2 regions of the Bacillus sp. 41-22 genome follow, and region 1 is predicted to be linked to the other one. Evidence: a T-box and tRNA genes for the amino acid it is inferred to sense, from the RefSeq annotation. Region 1 holds a T-box; the other holds one or more tRNA genes.
What was found. A T-box is a leader RNA that pairs with one kind of tRNA and senses whether it is charged. The one in region 1 lies ahead of trpS (tryptophan--tRNA ligase), so its partner is inferred to be a tRNA-Trp.

Region 1 (3,389 bases):
TGTTTGGGCTAAACTTTATGATGAAGCGAAAACTGGATGGTCTGAGAAGCACGAGCAATTATGTGAGCGCCTTGTAAAAGGACAGCCGTTTTTTGAAAAGTTATGGGAAATGGAAAATGAGCAGAAGGTAAATTAAAAAAACCGCCAATTGGCGGTTTTTTTAATTTGTTGTAACTTAGCTCCAGCGGCAAGCTCTTCGTGTCTAAGAACCTTCCGCATAAGAAGACAAAAAGCGTCTTCTATGCGAAAGAACCTTAGCCAGTCAGAGCTGAACGAGCTGCCTCCGCTTTATAAGTTACCTACGTTTTCTACTTAATCCCATTGCGTTTTCTACTTTGCGTAGTTGTTTGAATGCAACGCGGTTTGCTTTTTCTGCACCTTTGTCTAGAATTTCGTCTAGTTCTGGTGAGTTGATTAGTTCGTTATATTTGTCTTGGATTGGACGAATTGCTTCTACGACTACTTGTGCTAGGTCGCCTTTGAAGTCTCCGTATCCTTTTCCTTCGTACATTGCTTCTATTTCTTCAACTGTTTTTCCAGAGAATGAAGAGTAGATTGTTAATAAGTTAGAGATTCCAGGTTTGTTTTCTTTATCAAATTTCACGATACCTTCAGAATCAGTTACAGCACTTTTAATTTTCTTTTCAATTGTTTTTGGTTCATCAAGCATACTGATCATTGCTTTTGGATTCGGATCAGATTTACTCATTTTTTTCGTAGGTTCTGTTAATGACATAACGCGAGCTCCTACTTTTGGAATACGAATTTCAGGAACAGTGAACACTTCACGGAAGCGTTTGTTGAAACGCTCTGCTAGGTCGCGTGTTAATTCCATATGTTGTTTTTGATCATCACCAACAGGTACGATTTCAGTGTTGTAAAGTAAAATATCAGCAGCCATTAATGGTGGATACGTTAGTAATCCAGCTGGAACTGAATCTCTACCAGAAGATTTATCTTTATATTGCGTCATACGCTCTAATTCTCCAACGTAAGCAACTGATTGCATAATCCATCCTAGTTGAGCGTGTGCTGGTACTTCTGATTGTACAAATAAAGTAGCTTTTTCAGGATCGATGCCACATGCTACATAAAGTGCAGCAAGACTGCGAATGTTTTTACGAAGTTGTACGGGATCTTGAGGTACTGTAATCGCATGTTGGTTTACAATACAGAAATAACAGTCGTGTTCATTTTGAAGCTCTGTAAATTGCTTCATAGCTCCTAAATAGTTTCCAAGTGTAATTGTTCCGCTTGGCTGAATACCAGAAAAGATAACTGACATAAGTAATTCCTCCTAAAATTGAATGTGCGATGGGGAAGAGAAGGCATACAAAAAAGCCCATTCATCCCAAATTACATAGGGACGAATGGACCGCGGTACCACCCTAATTATTTCACAGCTGTGAAATCTCTCAAGATCCATAATAACGTCTGGATATAACGCCAAAGCCTACTACTTTCGGTTCGGTTTGGTGCTCAAAAGCCCATTCCATACTGTACAATTACTTGTTCACACCAGCCACAAGCTCTCTGAAATTGCCCCAATATGTACTCTTCTTTATCATCGCATACATATAAATTTATTTATTGTTAACTGAGCCCTTTTATATGAAAGGACTAAAGTTTTATAACAAAATGTTTTGCTGATTATTATATCATATGGAATAGTGTTTGCAAACTACATCAAAATAGTAAAGCTAATGAGGATCGAGAACAACCCAAGTACGATACCGGTAATACAAATCGGATACGTCCATTTGAATGAATATGTTTTATAAATACGTTCTTTCTTATCGATAGGTTCCTCTGCTTCTTCAATTAAAGAGTCAATTTTTTTATTCGTACCAAATACTCTTTGGAATGCGTAAATTGTTACGTTAAAAAATCCGTTTTGAAATATGAATAAAAAACCACCTATAAGAATAAAAAACAATGCAATATAGAATGAGATGTTGACAAAATTCAACAAAAAATGAGATGAAACGAGGAATGCGCCCACACTAGAAGCGATTATCGCAACCAAAAATAGTATACAAGTATGAAAAAAAACTTTATTCAAAATATTCCCCTCCGTCAAAATATTACTAGAATTATTATACTATAAAAGTTATAATAAGTAATATAAATAATTTTTTGAAAATTATACGCAATTGAGGTTCTAATTTCAAGATGATGGTAGCAATGTTACCGTATCCCTTTACAAAAAATTTAAAATATAAACATTTTATTAAAAATTTTAACAAAAAAACAAAAAACTATATTCACAATCGTCATATTATATGTATAATGAAAATTGTAGAAACTTGGAGATTATTCTTTCAATTCTACTTTTCTACAAGTGAGGGTACAGTAAGTGCAATTAGGGGAGGCAACACAACATGAAGAAAAAGATACCGTTAATACTTGCATCAACTTTAACGGCAAGTATGTTGCTTGGCGCGTGTAGCTACCAGAAAGAGGACGCTAAAGCAAAAGGAAAAGAAAACACTACTAGTAGTAGTAACGGAAAACAGATTCTTAATTTAACAGAGTTATCTGAAATTCCATCAATGGATGCATCGTTAGCATCAGATTCTGCATCTTCAACAGCATTAAATAATACGATGGAAGGTTTATATCGTACTGGCAAAGATCAAAAGAGAATGCCTGGGATTGCTGAAGATGTCCAAAAGCTAGATGATGGGAAGAAATACATATTTAAGTTAAGAAAAGATGCGAAATGGTCGAATGGGGAACCTGTAACAGCGAAAGACTTTGTGTATTCATGGAAAAGAGCAGTAAATCCAGATACAAAAGCGACGTATTCATACATTATGTTCGATATTAAAAATGCAGAAAAAATTCATAAAAAAGAATTACCTGCTGACCAATTAGGTGTAAAGGCGATTGATGATTATACATTAGAAGTGGAATTAGACAATCCCGTTCCTTACTTTATTGATTTAACGGTTTATCCGGTGTTCTACCCACTAAATGAGAACTTTGTGAAATCACAAGGTGATAAGTTTGGTTTAGAGGCAAATACAACATTATATAACGGGCCATTCGTTATGAGTGATTGGAAACATGAACAAAGCTTCCAATTTAAGAAGAACCCATCATATTGGGATAACAAGACGGTTAAAATCGAAGAGATAAATTTCAATATTGTGAAAAATACATCGACTGATGTAAATTTATATGAGACAAATTCGATTGATCGTGCGGCTCTAACATCGGAATTTGTTGATAAATTTAGACAAACTCCAGAGTTCCAAACACGAAAAGAAGCTGGAGTTGCCTACTTAAGATTTAATCAAAATAATAAGTATTTGAGTAATAAAAACTTAAGAAAAGCAATTTCAATGTCCTTTGACCGTGATAACATTGCAAAAGTTATTTTAAAC
Region 2 (3,389 bases), 670 kb from region 1:
TTAATATTGTTCCATTTACGGCCCATACTTTCCACTCTCTTTCCCATTTTAAATCTACATAAAAATATTAATATGAAATATAATGTGTATTCAACACATTTTTAAAAGAAATATAAAAAGTTCATTTTTGATTCATATTACAGACATAATATAAATCACTATCATTTTGTTCTTTCGACAAGTTATATTATACATGAATTCCTAAGTTTATTACGAATTTTAGAATCACATAGCATAATTTAACAAAAAAAACCCTAACATTTCTGTTAGGGTCTTTTTAGGTGACATTTATATAGAGTGCTACCCTTAAAATCCTTTATTTTAAAGCATTTTAAAAATTTTGAGCTTCTTTAAACATGATAAATTAAAATGAAACGGACCAAAATGGAATCATATTAAATAACTGACACCTTTTACTTTCATTTCTCTCCCTTGATTAAATTTATCATATTTCATTTATTACTGTGATGATTTATTTTATTATTTCTCGCTAAACAATAAGAAACAGGGCAAAGCTGCCATGTCCTTTTAAAGATTTGTTATGTAGTATGTTATGAACTATTCATTATCAAACTAAAGTTATTCCTTTTCATTCCTCTACTAATCCCATAATATTTCCTTAATTACTTTCTATTGCTGTATAATTAAAATAGGAAAAAATTTGAAGAAAAGATGGAGGGAGAATTATGACACATTCAAATGAGAAAAAATCACATGGTTTTAAAGGAATAGGAGAGAAGTTAAACCCCAACTATCTATCAAGTGAGATTCATAAAATTGGATGGTCCAATTCAATTTGATTCGTTCCCTAAATTAAAGGAATTAGGGGACTGGTTGAGTACTTCAACGCAAATATGGTCGTGTCACTCAACTATGTACAAGTACAACAGAGAAGAGTTTGAAAAGAAGTTTTTTGAAATTACGAAATTACCAGCTGATAATGTGGTAATTTCAACTGGTGGTATCGGATTTAACTTCATGTCACCAGGGTGGAGAGATTCTCTCTAGAGTGCTCGAAAAAATTCTTGTATATGTAATATTCTACTGAAATTTTATCCTTTTAATACTTCATAGTTTCTTCCAACTGTATCTAAAGTTCGTCACTTACTCACCGCACACTACCCCAACGCACTATTAGTGCTTATTTTGTAGTGTAAAAAAAACACAAAAAAACTCTACACAATTAGTGTAGAGCCTTGATGTTACGCCGTTCGTGATACCGATGGTCGGGGTCGAACCGACACTCCCGAAGGAACACGATTTTGAGTCGTGCGCGTCTGCCAATTCCGCCACATCGGCATAAAAGAAAGGCGGCAACCGGATTTGAACCGGTGGTAAAGGTTTTGCAGACCTCTGCCTTACCACTTGGCTATGCCGCCATATGAAGTTAAAATGGAGCGGAAGACGGGATTCGAACCCGCGACCCCAACCTTGGCAAGGTTGTATTCTACCACTGAACTACTTCCGCAAAAATGGCTGGGCTAGCTGGATTCGAACCAGCGCATGACGGAGTCAAAGTCCGTTGCCTTACCGCTTGGCTATAGCCCACCGAAGTTTTACTTAATTATATGTAAGTATCCATTAATTTATTTGTAATTTTTAAAAAATAAAAATGGGGCGACTGATGGGAATTGAACCCACGAATGCCGGAGCCACAATCCGGTGCGTTAACCACTTCGCCACAACCGCCATGTTGTGTTTATATATTTGGCAGGGGCAGTAGGAATTGAACCCACACTGGAGGTTTTGGAGACCTCAGTTCTACCTTTAAACTATGCCCCTATGTAAAATGGTGGAGGGGGGCAGATTCGAACTGCCGAACCCGAAGGAGCGGATTTACAGTCCGCCGCGTTTAGCCACTTCGCTACCCCTCCGAAACTTACATGGTGCCGGCTAGAGGACTTGAACCCCCAACCTACTGATTACAAGTCAGTTGCTCTACCAATTGAGCTAAGCCGGCATATTTTATTAAAATGGTGGCTCGGGACGGAATCGAACCGCCGACACGAGGATTTTCAGTCCTCTGCTCTACCGACTGAGCTACCGAGCCTTATTAAAATGGCGGTCCCGACCGGGGTCGAACCGGCGATCTCCTGCGTGACAGGCAGGCATGTTAACCACTACACCACGGGACCATTTGGTTGCGGGGACAGGATTTGAACCTGCGACCTTCGGGTTATGAGCCCGACGAGCTACCGTACTGCTCCACCCCGCGATAATATTATTTATATAATTATATGATAAGTGTTAGCAACCACATTACGAGAATGTTTGGTTGCGGGGACAGGATTTGAACCTGCGACCTTCGGGTTATGAGCCCGACGAGCTACCGTACTGCTCCACCCCGCGACAATATTATTCATATAATTTATATGGTGGAGGATGACGGGATCGAACCGCCGACCCCCTGCTTGTAAGGCAGGTGCTCTCCCAGCTGAGCTAATCCTCCAAAAGTGGTGACCCGTACGGGATTCGAACCCGTGTTACCGCCGTGAAAGGGCGGTGTCTTAACCACTTGACCAACGGGCCAAATATTATAAATTCCTTATGGCGGAGAGCAAGGGATTCGAACCCTTGATACGCTTGTGACGTATACACGATTTCCAATCGTGCTCCTTCGGCCAACTCGGACAGCTCTCCAATGGCTCCGCAGGTAGGAATCGAACCTACGACCGATCGGTTAACAGCCGATAGCTCTACCGCTGAGCTACTGCGGAATAATATTGCCTGGCAACGTCCTACTCTCACAGGGACAAGGTCCCAACTACCATCGGCGCTAGAGAGCTTAACTTCCGTGTTCGGTATGGGAACGGGTGTGACCTCTCTGCCATCATTACCAGACATTATTCTTTTGAGACAATCATTATTATAACTTATTCACCCTGAAAGTCAATAAGTTTTTTATATTCTCTCAAAACTAGATAACGTTGCTTCATATTATATGGTTAAGTCCTCGATCTATTAGTATTCGTCAGCTCCACATGTCACCATGCTTCCACCTCGAACCTATCAACCTGATCATCTTTCAGGGATCTTACTAGCTTACGCTATGGGAAATCTCATCTTGAGGGGGGCTTCATGCTTAGATGCTTTCAGCACTTATCCCTTCCGCACATAGCTACCCAGCTATGCCCTTGGCAGAACAACTGGTACACCAGCGGTGCGTCCATCCCGGTCCTCTCGTACTAAGGACAGCTCCTCTCAAATTTCCTGCGCCCACGACGGATAGGGACCGAACTGTCTCACGACGTTCTGAACCCAGCTCGCGTACCGCTTTAATGGGCGAACAGCCCAACCCTTGGGACCGACTACAGCCCCAGGATGCGATGAGCCGACATCGAGGTGCCAAACCTCCCCGTCGATGTGGACTCTTGGGGGAGATAAGCCTG

Region 2: it encodes a tRNA-Trp, which carries the amino acid that the T-box ahead of trpS (tryptophan--tRNA ligase) is inferred to sense. The anticodon was not compared.

The regions. Positions count from the first base shown of each region.
Region 1 is NZ_CP084035.1:1,189,113-1,192,501, forward strand. It holds gene LCF45_RS06040 (YjbA family protein) at 1-136, shown strand, start outside; gene trpS (tryptophan--tRNA ligase) at 296-1,285, opposite strand; T-box leader at 1,360-1,577, opposite strand; gene LCF45_RS06050 (DUF3899 domain-containing protein) at 1,682-2,062, opposite strand; gene LCF45_RS06055 (peptide ABC transporter substrate-binding protein) at 2,382-3,389, shown strand, end outside.
Region 2 is NZ_CP084035.1:523,478-526,866, reverse strand. It holds gene LCF45_RS02760 (YebC/PmpR family DNA-binding transcriptional regulator) at 1-26, opposite strand, end outside; partial or broken gene LCF45_RS02755 (DUF3884 family protein) at 687-1,008, shown strand; tRNA gene LCF45_RS02750 (tRNA-Leu) at 1,218-1,299, opposite strand; tRNA gene LCF45_RS02745 (tRNA-Cys) at 1,309-1,379, opposite strand; tRNA gene LCF45_RS02740 (tRNA-Gly) at 1,394-1,468, opposite strand; tRNA gene LCF45_RS02735 (tRNA-Gln) at 1,474-1,548, opposite strand; tRNA gene LCF45_RS02730 (tRNA-His) at 1,614-1,689, opposite strand; tRNA gene LCF45_RS02725 (tRNA-Trp) at 1,709-1,782, opposite strand; tRNA gene LCF45_RS02720 (tRNA-Tyr) at 1,791-1,874, opposite strand; tRNA gene LCF45_RS02715 (tRNA-Thr) at 1,885-1,960, opposite strand; tRNA gene LCF45_RS02710 (tRNA-Phe) at 1,975-2,050, opposite strand; tRNA gene LCF45_RS02705 (tRNA-Asp) at 2,060-2,135, opposite strand; tRNA gene LCF45_RS02700 (tRNA-Met) at 2,139-2,215, opposite strand; tRNA gene LCF45_RS02695 (tRNA-Met) at 2,273-2,349, opposite strand; tRNA gene LCF45_RS02690 (tRNA-Val) at 2,374-2,449, opposite strand; tRNA gene LCF45_RS02685 (tRNA-Glu) at 2,455-2,529, opposite strand; tRNA gene LCF45_RS02680 (tRNA-Ser) at 2,549-2,640, opposite strand; tRNA gene LCF45_RS02675 (tRNA-Asn) at 2,643-2,717, opposite strand; rRNA gene rrf (5S ribosomal RNA) at 2,726-2,841, opposite strand; rRNA gene LCF45_RS02665 (23S ribosomal RNA) at 2,942-3,389, opposite strand, start outside.